Regions from separate parts of the Oleomonas cavernae genome, predicted to be linked through region 1. Evidence: riboswitches for the same ligand, from Rfam matches in the RefSeq annotation. Region 1 holds a riboswitch; the other holds the start of a gene.
What was found. A riboswitch is a leader RNA that binds a small molecule or an ion and turns the genes downstream of it on or off. The one in region 1 is predicted to bind cobalamin.
Positions count from the first base shown of each region.

Region 2: linked by a shared signal. The riboswitch ahead of D3874_RS15505 (DUF1636 family protein) and the one ahead of D3874_RS00670 (CbtB domain-containing protein) in region 1 are both predicted to bind cobalamin.

Region 1 covers NZ_QYUK01000008.1:92,817-98,483, reverse strand. Annotated here, with positions in the region: gene D3874_RS00690 (SidA/IucD/PvdA family monooxygenase) at 1-408, shown strand, start outside; gene cbiB (adenosylcobinamide-phosphate synthase CbiB) at 418-1,470, opposite strand; partial or broken gene D3874_RS29830 (aminotransferase class I/II-fold pyridoxal phosphate-dependent enzyme) at 1,838-2,140, shown strand; gene D3874_RS29825 (hypothetical protein) at 2,173-2,430, shown strand; gene bluB (5,6-dimethylbenzimidazole synthase) at 2,427-3,074, shown strand; cobalamin riboswitch at 3,101-3,277, shown strand; gene D3874_RS00670 (CbtB domain-containing protein) at 3,318-3,500, shown strand; gene D3874_RS00665 (CbtA family protein) at 3,508-4,215, shown strand; gene D3874_RS31790 (helix-turn-helix domain-containing protein) at 4,281-4,619, shown strand; gene D3874_RS00655 (glutamine synthetase family protein) at 4,616-5,667, shown strand, end outside.
Region 2 covers NZ_QYUK01000011.1:2,426,631-2,432,297, reverse strand. Annotated here, with positions in the region: gene cobN (cobaltochelatase subunit CobN) at 1-1,067, opposite strand, end outside; gene cobW (cobalamin biosynthesis protein CobW) at 1,069-2,109, opposite strand; gene D3874_RS15505 (DUF1636 family protein) at 2,106-2,498, opposite strand; cobalamin riboswitch at 2,619-2,821, opposite strand; gene cobO (cob(I)yrinic acid a,c-diamide adenosyltransferase) at 2,900-3,517, shown strand; gene D3874_RS15495 (cobyric acid synthase) at 3,517-4,974, shown strand; gene D3874_RS15490 (fatty acid desaturase family protein) at 5,084-5,667, opposite strand, start outside.

The DNA.
Region 1 (5,667 bases):
AACCTCGACGGCGCCGATGCCACGGCGGAACGGATCAAGGCCGGCATCGACGCCCATATCGCGGCCAACGGGATCGAGGCGCCGGTCGAGGCGCCCTATGTCCCGCTGTGGACGCCGGCGAGCGAGCCGGCCGCCATCGACCTGATCGCGGAAAACATCACCACGGTGATCTGGTCCACCGGTTTTCGCTCCAACTTCACCTGGGTCGAAATCCCCGCCTTCGACGGCCGCGGCTACCCCACCCACAAGCGCGGGGTGAGCAGCGTTCCGGGCTTGTATTTCCTGGGGCTGCCCTGGCTCTACACCTGGGGCTCCGGCCGCTTCTCCGGCGTCGCCCGCGACGCGGGCTTTCTCGCCGAGCAGATCCTCGGCCACCAGGCCAAGCCGGCATTGCGGGCCGCGGGCTAGTCCCGGCCCTCAGAGCATCCAGCCTATGCCGGCGAGCACCGCCACGACGCCGATCTCGATCGCGCAGGCCCGGCGGTAGAGCGCCAGTGCCCGGCGGATGTCCCTGGCGGTCGCTTGTGGCCGGCCGGTGCCCATCCAGGCATCGCTGCTGAGTGTGTCACCGTAGACCTTGGGGCCGTTCAGCGCCAAGTCCAGGGCGCCGGCCATGGCTGCTTCCGGCCAGCCGGCATTGGGCGACTTGTGCTGCCGCGCATCCCGCCAGGCCGCCCGCAACGCGGCCCTCGCGTCGGCGCCGGGCGCGATCAGGGCGGCGGCGGCCAGCCACAGGGCGCTGAGGCGCGAGGCGGGCAGGTTCACGACATCGTCGGTGCGCGCGGCGGCCCAGCCGAAGGCCTGGTGGCGCGCCGTCTTGTGGCCGATCATGCTGTCGGCGGTGTTGATCGCCTTGTAGCCGACGATGCCGGGCAGGCCCAGCAGGGCGCACCAGAAGGCCGGCGCCACGATGCCGTCGGAGAAATTCTCGCCCAGGCTCTCGATCGCCGCCCGGGCGACGCCGGCCTCGTCCAGGGTGCTGGTGTTGCGGCCCACGATCATGGCGACGGCCCGGCGGCCGCCCGCCAGGCCCTGGGTTTCCAGCGCCGTGGCTACGGCGACGACATGGGCATCGAGGCTGCGCTGGGCGATCAGGGTCGAGGCCAGGATCGCCAGCACGACGATGCCGGCACCCCAGGGCAGGTAAAGCAGGATCAGGTATTGCAGGCCCCAGGCGGGTAGCATGGTCAAGGCCAGCAGGGCGCCCAAGGCCGCGACCCCATTGAGCCGGCGGGCACTGTCCGGCATGGTCGCGCGGTTGAGGCTGCGGTCGAGTCGGCTGATCAGCGCGCCGATCCAGATGACCGGGTGGCCGATCAGCGGGATCAGGCGTTGCGGATAGCCGAAAGCGGCCTCCAGCCCAGGGCGGCCAATAAGATCAGGAGGGGGGGCTCGATGCTCATGGAGGGCGCCACAGCTAGCACGAAAGCGCCAGGCAGGGCAGATCCCTTGTCGACGCACGGCGGCCATCGCTCGGCCGCGCAGGCCCGCTTTCCAGGCGCCCCCCAACCCTGGCTCGACCTGTCGACCGGGATCAACCCATTGCCTATCCCCTCCCGGCCCTGTCCCCGGCGGTCTTCACCGCTCTGCCGGACCCGGCCGCCCTGGCGGCACTGGAGGCCGCGGCGGCCAGGGCCTATGGCGTCGCCGATCCGTCGCTGGTGGTGGCGGCACCCGGCACGCAGATCCTGATCGACCTGCTGCCCCGGCTGTTGCCGCCGGCCGATGTCGCCGTGCTGGGCCGACCTACGGCGAGCATGGGCCTGGCTGGCTGCGGGCCGGCCACCGGCTGCGCAGCGCCCGCTACCTGCACGACTTGCGGCAGGCCAAGGTTGCCGTGGTGGTCAATCCCAACAACCCCGATGGCCGCATCCTGGCGGCGGCCGACCTGCTGGCCCTGGGCGCGGCGCTCGACGCCCGGGGCGGCCTGCTGGTGGTGGACGAGGCCTTTGCCGACCTGGAGGCGGGCACGTTCAGCCTGGGTTCGCGCCTGCCGCGGCCGGGCATCGTGGTGCTCCGCTCCTTCGGCAAGACCTATGGCCTGGCCGGCCTGCGCTTGGGCTTCGCCCTGGCCCCGGCCGATATCGCGGCCGAGATTCGCGCCGCCCTGGGGCCCTGGGCGGTCTCGGGCCCCGCCATCGCCGTGGGGACGGCGGCCCTGGCCGACCGGCTTTGGCTCGAAGCGTCGGCGGCGCGCTGTTCTGCCGATGCCCTGGACCTGGACCGGCTCATGGCCGGGCCGGCTTTGACGCCCTGGGCGGGACCAGGCTGTTCCGCCTCTATCGCCACGACGAGGCGGCCGCATGGTTCGAGCGACTGGGCAAGGCCGGCATTCTGGTGCGCCCCTTCGACTACCAGCCCGATTGGCTGCGCCTGGGGCTTCCCGGCGACAAGGCATCCTGGGCGCGCCTCGAGGAGGCCCTGCGATGACCGGCCAGGCCCCGCCTGTCTTCGATGCGGACTTCCGCCGCCATTTCGAGGAATTGCTGCGCTGGCGCCGCGACGTCCGCCGCTTCCGCCGCGAGCCGCTGGCGCCGGGCCTGCTGCACCAGTTGCTGGAACTGGCGGACCTGGCGCCCTCGGTCGGCAATTGCCAGCCCTGGCGCTTCGTGGTGGTCGAGGATTCAGGCGTCCGCGCCGCCGTGCGGGCCAATTTCCAGGCTGCCAATGCCGCCGCCCTGGACAACTACCAGGGCGAGCGGGCGCGGCTCTATGCCAGCCTGAAGCTCTCAGGCCTCGACGATGCCCCGGTGCACCTGGCGGTCTTCGCCGACCTCAACCCGGCGCAAGGTTTCGGCCTGGGCCGCCAGACCATGCCCGAAACCATCGAGCATTCCGCGACCACGGCGGTGCACACTTTCTGGTTGGCGGCGCGGGCCTTCGGCGTCGGCGTCGGCTGGGTCTCGATCCTCGATCCCGACGAGATCAACACCCTGCTGGACTGTCCGCCCGGCTGGCATCTGGTGGCCTATTTGTGCGTCGGCTACCCGGTCGAGGAGCACGAGGATCCGGAGCTGGAACGCCACGGCTGGCAGGGGCGCACGCCGCTGTCGACCCGGCTTTCGGTCAAATGACGCTCGATTGTTTGTGGCAATTGCGTTAGCGTCGCCGCTGGATTGGTCCCGCAAGGGCTAAGAGGGAACGCGGTCGAATACCGCGGCTGTCCCCGCAACTGTAGGCGCCGACGCTGCCTTCCGAGTCCCACTGGCCTCTGCCGGGAAGGGGGAGGGCGGAGCAGGGCGCGAGCCAGGAGACCTGCCGATCCGACCGGAACACCAACTGCGCCGCCGGTGGAGCGGCAGAAAGAGTAAGAGATCATGACGACCAAGGCTGCCTCCCTACCCCAAACCGTTGCCGTTCCGCGCTCGCGCCTGGCCGTTGCCGCCAGCCTGTTTGCGATGGGCGTCGGCTTCGTCTTCCTGGTGGGGTTCTCGCACCCGCAGTCGCTGCACGATGCCGCGCACGACACCCGCCACGGTCTCTCGTTCCCCTGCCACTGAGGTTGCCATGTTCGGACGTCTTGCGGCCTGCGGCCTTGCCGGCGGGATCCTCGGCGGCTGCCTTGTGGCGGCCATCCAGGCGGTAACCACCACCCCCCTTATCCTCCACGCCGAACTGTTCGAGGTACACGAGGTCGCGGACGCCGCCGGTATCATCCTCGCGCACGCCCATGGCACGGCCAGTGATGCGGTTGCCCATGCCGACGGCTATGACACCACGCGCCTGTTCATGACCTCGATCATGACGGTGGTCTGCGCCATCGGTTATGGCTGGATCCTGCTGTCGGCCATGTACCTGAAGGGTGCGGCGATCACCGCGCGCAGCATCCTGCCCTGGGCGATCGCGGCCTTCGTCGCCACCGGGCTGGCCCCGTCCCTGGGCCTGGCGCCGGAACTGCCGGGCTCGGCCGCGGCGGATCTCGATGCAAGGCAACTGTGGTGGGCCGGTACGGCCCTGGCGACCGCCGTCGGCATCGCCTTGATCGCCTTCAGCCGCAACCCGCTGTGGATCGTCGCCGCCCTGGTGCTGATCGTGCTGCCGCACATCATCGGCGCGCCGGTGCCGCCCGATCCCGAAAGCCGCGTGCCGGCCGAAGTCGCGGCGGAATTCGCCGGGGCCTCGCTGGTCGTCCAGTTCCTGGCCTGGGTCATCCCCGGTGCCATCGCCGGCTTCCTGGCCCAGCGCCTTATCCGCCCCGAGCCGGTCGCCGCATAACGCTCAGGGGGAGGGGAACCACCCCCCTTGCCCGATTTCACGATGCCCCCTAGGCTTGGGGCATCGTGAAAATCATTGATTACCTTGCCCGAGAACACCTCACCCTGACCGAATTTGCCCGGCGTGCCGGCGTTTCCGTCGCGGCCATGAGCCGCTATATCAGCGGTCAGCAGATCCCCCGTCCCGAGGCCATGCGCCGCCTGGCCGAGGCCTCCAACAACCACGTCTCGCCCGGCGATTTCTATGCCCCGGCGGGCCAGGGGGTGATCCGCACGATCCCGTCGCGGCGGCCCGCCACTTCCTGGAGACGCGGCCCGAGATCCGCTTCATCGACCTCTTCATCGCCGATACCAACGGGGTCTGCCGCGGCAAGCGGGCGACCCGGGGCGAGGCGCTGGAGGTGATCGAGCATGGGCTGAAACTGGTCGGCTCGGTCTTCGGCCTCGACATCCACGGCGACAATGTCGAGGAGACGGGCCTTGGCATGGCGACCGGCGACCGCGACCAGATCGGTGTGCCCATCGACGGCCGCATCCTGCCCATGCTGTGGGCCGGGCCTGATGCCGCCCAGATGCACCTGACCCTGCTGGACGAGGACGGCTCGCCCTTCTTCGCCGATCCAAGGCAGGTGCTGGGCGATGTCCTGGCCAAGTTCAAGGCCCTGGGCCTGACCCCGGTGGTGGCCTGCGAACTGGAATTCTACCTGATCGACAATGCGCGCGACGCCAAGGGCGGCCCGCAACCCGTGCCGTCCCCCTTCACCGGGCGGCGCGACTGGACCACCCAGGTCCTGTCGCTGGAAGACATGGACGCGCACCGTGCCCTCTTGACCGAAATCGCCGAGGCGCTGGAGGCCCAGGGCGTGCCCGCCACGGGTGCCTTGAGCGAGTACGCGCCGGGCCAGTTCGAGATCAACCTGCATCATGTCGCCGATGCCCAGGCCGCCTGCGACCATGCCATCCTGTTCAAGCGGGCGGTGCGCGCGGTCGCCCGCCATCACGGCCACGATGCCACCTTCATGGCCAAGCCCTATGGCAACATTTCGGGCTCGGGCCTGCATGTCCATATCAGCCTCGTGGACGAGAAGGGCCGCAACGTCCTGGCGACCGGCCATCCGCATGCCGACCAGCGCCTGCGCCATGCGGTGGGCGGGCTGATGGCGGCGATGCCGGAATCGATCGCCGTGTTCGCGCCCAATGCCAATTCCTATCGCCGCTTCCAGCTCGGCTCCTATGCCCCGGTGGCACCCACCTGGGGTTTCGAGAACCGCACCGTGTCGCTGCGCGTGCCGGGCGGCGACGGCCAGGCCAGGCGCATCGAGCACCGGGTCTGCGGCGCCGATGCCAACCCTTACCTGGCGGTGGCGGCGATCCTGGGCGCCATGCATTACGGCCTGACCAAGGAAATCGACCCCGGCCCGCCGATCGAAGGCAATGCCTATGACGCGGTGGC
Region 2 (5,667 bases), on a different contig from region 1:
CGGTCGGCCACCAGGGCGATCCCATCGGCATCCGGTGCATGGATCGTGCGGGCGCCGGCCTCTTCCTTGAAGGAAATGCTTCCGGCCAGCAGGCGCCCGTCCAGTTCCGGCAGCACCACCTGCATGGCCAGGTCGCTTTGGGCGAGCCCCCGGGCGGAAGCCGCCCAGGCCGGCTTGGTGCTGCCCGCCAGCGTCACCTGCAGCACCGGCACCCCGGCAGCATCGAGCGGCGAGGCCTGATTGTCCAGCCGGGCGGAAAAGGCCGTGGCGTTGACGATCACCGCCGGCCGGGTGTCGCGCAGGTGCCCGGCGATGAACGCGGTACAGGTCGCGTCCTTCAAGCTGGCGACATAATAAGCCCGAACGCCCAAGCCCCGCGCCCGCAACGCCGCCGCCAGGGCGTGAATCGGCGCGATGTCGTCGGCCAGCAAATGCGCCCGATAAAAGACGATCGCCACCCACCCGTCATTCCGGCGAAGGCCGGAATCCATTGCGACATCGCGTGCTGCCCCAGAATGGATCCCGGCCTTCGCCGGGATGACGGGTGGGAGGGGGAGTTCGCCACACAGCGGCAGCGGCGCCGGCTCGCCGGCCGGCATCTCTCCCCGGCCGCCGAGATATGCCATGAGTTCCACCGCCAGGCGCATGTTCGCCGCGCCGCCATGGCGGAAGCAGCCATCCAGCTTGTCGACGATCTCGGCCGGCGCAGTTGAGAGCGCCGCCAGCCGCTCGTCCGGCCGCCCGTCGCCGGGGATCAGTACCAGTGCCACACCCCGCTTGCGCGCCAGCCCGGCCAGTTCCTCCGCCCCGTAACGCCAATAGTCCAGCCCGCCCAGCAGGCGCACGACGATGGCCCGGGCGTGGGCGGCGGTCTTCTCCAGGTAGAGGTCGACCGACAGGGGATGGCGCAGGCGGGCGAGACTCGCGGTCTGCACCGGCGTGCCGACGAAGGCGGCAAGGTCGCTGTCGGTGAAGGACAGGAACAGCAGGTCCGCGGGCGCATGGTCGAGGTCGACGGCGGCATCCGCCTCGTCCAGGCCATGGGTCTCGCGAACCAGGATGTGCATGTCAGGCCTTCAGCGCTGCTTCGATGCCGGCCCGGTCCAGGCCGCGCTCGCCGATCACCACGATGCGGCTGATGCGCGCCTCCTCCGGGTTCCAGGCCCGCTCGAACTGGTGGCGGAAGCGGTTGCCCACGCCCTGGACCAGCAGGCGCAGCGGCTTGCCCGCCACGGCGGCGAAGCCCTTCATGCGCAGCACGCCGAAACGTTCGGCCGTGGCGGCCAGACGGGCGACGAAACCGTCGGCATCGGCGGCGGGGGCGAGATCGACCACGAAGCTTTCGAAATCGTCATGCTCGTGCGCGCCGTCTTCCGCGTCGTGGTGCGACGGGCGGCTGGCCAGGTCGTTCTCCGCCTTGGCATCCAGGCCCAGCAGGACGTTGAGATCGACCCGGCATTCCTGGGTGCTGACCATGCGCGGCCGCCGCGTGCCGGCCTCGCCGATGCGGATCTTCAGCTCGCTGATCACCTCGGCCGAGAGCAGGTCGGCCTTGTTCACCAGGATCAGGTCGGCGGCATTCACCTGGTCCTCGAACACCTCGGCCAGCGGGTTGTCGTGGTCGAGGGAGGGGTCCGCCGCCGCCTGGGCGGCCAGGGCAGCGGGATCGTCGGCAAAGCGGCCGTCGGCCACCGCCGGGCCGTCCACCACCGCGATCACCCCGTCGACGGTGACGCGCGAGCGGATCGCCGGCCAGTCGAAGGCTTTCAGAAGCGGTTTCGGCAGGGCCAGGCCGGAGGTTTCGATCAGGATGTGCTGCGGCGGGTTTTCCCGGTTCAGCAAGGCTTCCATCGTGGGCACGAAATCATCGGCCACGGTGCAGCACAGGCAGCCGTTGGCGAGTTCCACGATGTTCTCCTCAGGGCAGACATCGATGCCGCAGCCGCGCAGCAGGTCGCCGTCGACGCCGACCTCGCCGAATTCATTGACGATGACCGCGATGCGCCGGCCTTGCGCATTCTCCAGCACATGGCGCACCAGGGTGGTCTTGCCGGCACCCAGGAAGCCGGTGACGACGGTGACGGGAATCTTGGGTGAGGTCAGGTTCATTGCGCGGCATCCTTGAAGACGGGGGCCAGTGCCGGGACACGGGCGATGATGTTGTGGTGGAGCGAGGCCGGCCTCCCTGAGCGCAGCACGATGCCGGCACCCGAGGCGCCATAGGCGCGGGCATAGGCGATCAGGTCGGCGGCGTGATCGGCGGTAAGCTCGCCGACGATGTAGGACCATTTGCCGGCTTGCGAGAGCACGGCGGTGCAGGCCCGCTCGCAACTGGCCAGGCACACCACGGGGTTCAAATGACAGGCGGCGTCCGCTTCGGCCGCGAGCAGGTCGGCCACCGCCTGCGCCAGCAACTCGCCGGGGCGAGGTGCATCATCCGCCAATTCCCCGGCCGGGCGGCAGGTGGTGCAGATGTGCAGTGTCGGCAGATCGCTCAAAGACCGGACCCCTTCAGGCGCGTCAATCACCGGGGGCAAGGTCTGGCACGGGCCGGCATGGCCGATGCCCGGCACCCGAACACCGGGTGCCGCCGCCGCCAGGGCACCCCGCCCGGCGATCGGAAAAGCAGTGGGACGGCAGGTCTCCTGGCTCGCGGATCGTCGCCATCGCGTCGCCTTCCCGGGCTCACCCAGTGGCATCCTGACGCGCGGCTGGCCGCCTACAGTTGCGGGGGCAGTTGCGGAATGGGGCCTTTGGGACCCGCCACCGCATTCCCTTTTCACCATGCCGCAAGGCACGGACCGTCGCCCTTTGAGTATGTCGCGCCGCCCTGCCTGTCAATCATGGTCGCCGATCGCCGCCTTGCGGGCGGCGCGGCATTCATGCTTTTCATGGGGTCATGACCGATTCCATGACCCCTGATGAGGCCGAACGCCACCGCGCCAAGATGGCCAGGCGCAAGGCCGTGCAGGACGCGGAAGTGGCGTCCAAGACCCTGGAGAAGGGCCTGCTGATCGTCAACACCGGCCCTGGCAAGGGCAAGTCGACGGCGGCCTTTGGCCTCGCCCTGCGCATGATCGGCCATGGCCGCAAGGTGGGCGTGGTGCAGTTCATCAAGGGCGCCTGGGCGACCGGCGAACGCACCACCTTCGAGCGTTTCGGCGACCTTGTTGAATGGCACAGCATGGGCGAGGGCTTCACCTGGGAAACCCAGGACAAGGCCCGCGACATCGCCGCCGCGGCCAAGGCCTGGGACAAGGTTCTGGCCATGCTGGCCGATCCCTCCTTCTCGCTGCTGGTGCTGGACGAGCTCAACATCGCCCTGCGCTATGACTATCTGGATCTGGGCCAGGTGGTCGCTGCGCTGAGCAACCGGCGCGCCGGCCTGCACGTCGTGGTCACCGGCCGCAATGCCAAGCCCGAGTTGATCGCCGCGGCCGACCTGGTGACCGAGATGGGCCAGGTGAAGCATCACTTCGCGGCAGGCGTGAAGGCGCAGGCGGGCATCGAATTCTGATGGCCGCCCGGGCGATCATGTTCCAGGGCACCGGCTCCAACGTCGGCAAGTCCCTGCTGGTGGCAGGGCTGGCCCGGGCCTGCGTGAAGCGCGGCCTGGTCGTGCGGCCGTTCAAGCCGCAGAACATGTCCAACAATGCGGCCGTCACGCCCGACGGCGGCGAGATCGGCCGGGCCCAGGCCCTGCAGGCCCGCGCCGCCGGCATCGCTCCCTCAGTCCACATGAACCCGGTGCTGCTGAAACCGCAAAGCGAGACCGGCGCCCAGATCGTGGTCCAGGGCAGGGTCTTCGGCAACGCCGGCGCGCGGGATTACCAGGCCCGCAAGTGCGACCTGCTGCCCCATGTCCTCGATTCCTTCGGGCGGATGAAGGCGCAGGCCGACATCGTCCTGGTCGAGGGGGCGGGCAGCGCGTCGGAGGTCAACCTGCGCGCCCACGACATCGCCAACATGGGCTTTGCCCGGGCCGCCGACGTGCCCGTGGTGCTGATCGGCGACATCGACCGGGGCGGCGTCATCGCCGCCCTGGTCGGCACCCACACGGTGATCGAGCCGGACGATGCCCGCCAGATCGTCGGCTTCATCGTCAACCGGATGCGCGGCGATCCCACCCTGTTTGCCAGCGGCATGGAGTTCATCGCCCAGCGTACCGGCTGGGCGGCCCTGGGCCTGGTGCCCTTCTTCGACGGCGCCCGGGCCCTGCCGGCGGAAGATGCCTATGACCTCGCCGAACGCCCCCAACGGGCGGGCGGCAGCTTGCGCATCGTGGTGCCGGTCTTGCCACGCATCGCCAATTTCGACGACCTCGATCCCCTGGGTGCCGAGCCGGGCGTCACTCTGGTCATGGCGGAACCGGGCAAGCCCCTGCCGCCGGCCGACCTGATCGTGCTGCCGGGATCGAAGGCCACGATCGCCGACCTGGCGGCCTTGCGTGCTTGGGGCTGGGACATCGACATCCTGGCCCATCACCGCCAGGGCCGGCCGGTGCTGGGCCTGTGCGGCGGCTATCAGATCCTGGGGCGCTCCATCGCCGATCCCGACGGCATCGAGGGCCCGGCCGGCGCGGTGGCTGGCCTGGGCCTGCTCGAGGTCGACACCGTGCTGACCGCCGACAAGCGCTTGGTCGAGGTGCAGGGCCACAGCCTGGCCGACGGCAAGCCGTTCCACGGCTACGAAATGCACATGGGCCGCACCGATGGTCCGGACACGGCGCGTGCGGTCGTGGCCTTCGCCGACGGCCGCCGTGACGGCGCCGCCTCGGCCGACGGCCTGGTCACCGGTACCTATGTCCACGGCTTGTTCGCCGACGACGCCCAGCGCGCCGCCTGGCTCACCCGCTTAGGGAGCACGGCCTCGGGCCTTGATCACGGCCACCTGATCGAGGCCACCCTCGACGCGCTTGCGGCGCACCTGGAAAAGCACATCGACATCGACCGGCTGCTGACCCTGGCCCGGTAACCTCCGTCGTCATCCCGGCGAAGGCCGGGATCCATTCTGGGGCAGCGCGCGATGTCGCAATGGATTCCGGCCTTCGCCGGAATGACGATTAGGGCAATGACGGTTTGGGTTACGCCGCCTTGGCCGTAGCCGTCCGCAAGACGTCGAGGTAACCGGGCGCCCGCGTGATCGCACCCCGTTCCACCATCAGCCGGTGCATCTTCGGCAGCTTGTGATAGGCGACCGAGGGCATCAGGTGGTGTTCCAGGTGATAGTTCACATTGATCGGCGCCACCGTCAGGCGGGCTAGCACGCCGGCCCGTGTCGTGCGGGTGTTGCGCAGCGGGTGGTCGGACATTTCCGTGCAGGCATGTTCGGCGATCGAGCGCACCCGGATGAACAGGCTGTAGGTGGTCAGGTAGGCCGCGATCCAGGCCAGGTACAGCCAGGCATGGCCGGTGGCCGCCAGCACCCCGAACAGGGCGAGGTTGGTCAGCACCATGCCGTACATGTTGCGCGCACCTTCACGGGCATAGTCGGTCCAGCGGCGGCCGTCGCGCGGGCGGTACTTGGCCCCGCCCGAGACGGTGTAGGTAATCACCCCGATATCCATCAGGATCAGGCCGTAGACCCGCTTGATGCCGGTCTGGCCGGTCAGGTCGCGGGTGAATTTGCGCCGCAGTGAGGCGCGGGTGGTGGGGAAGGGCAGCACCA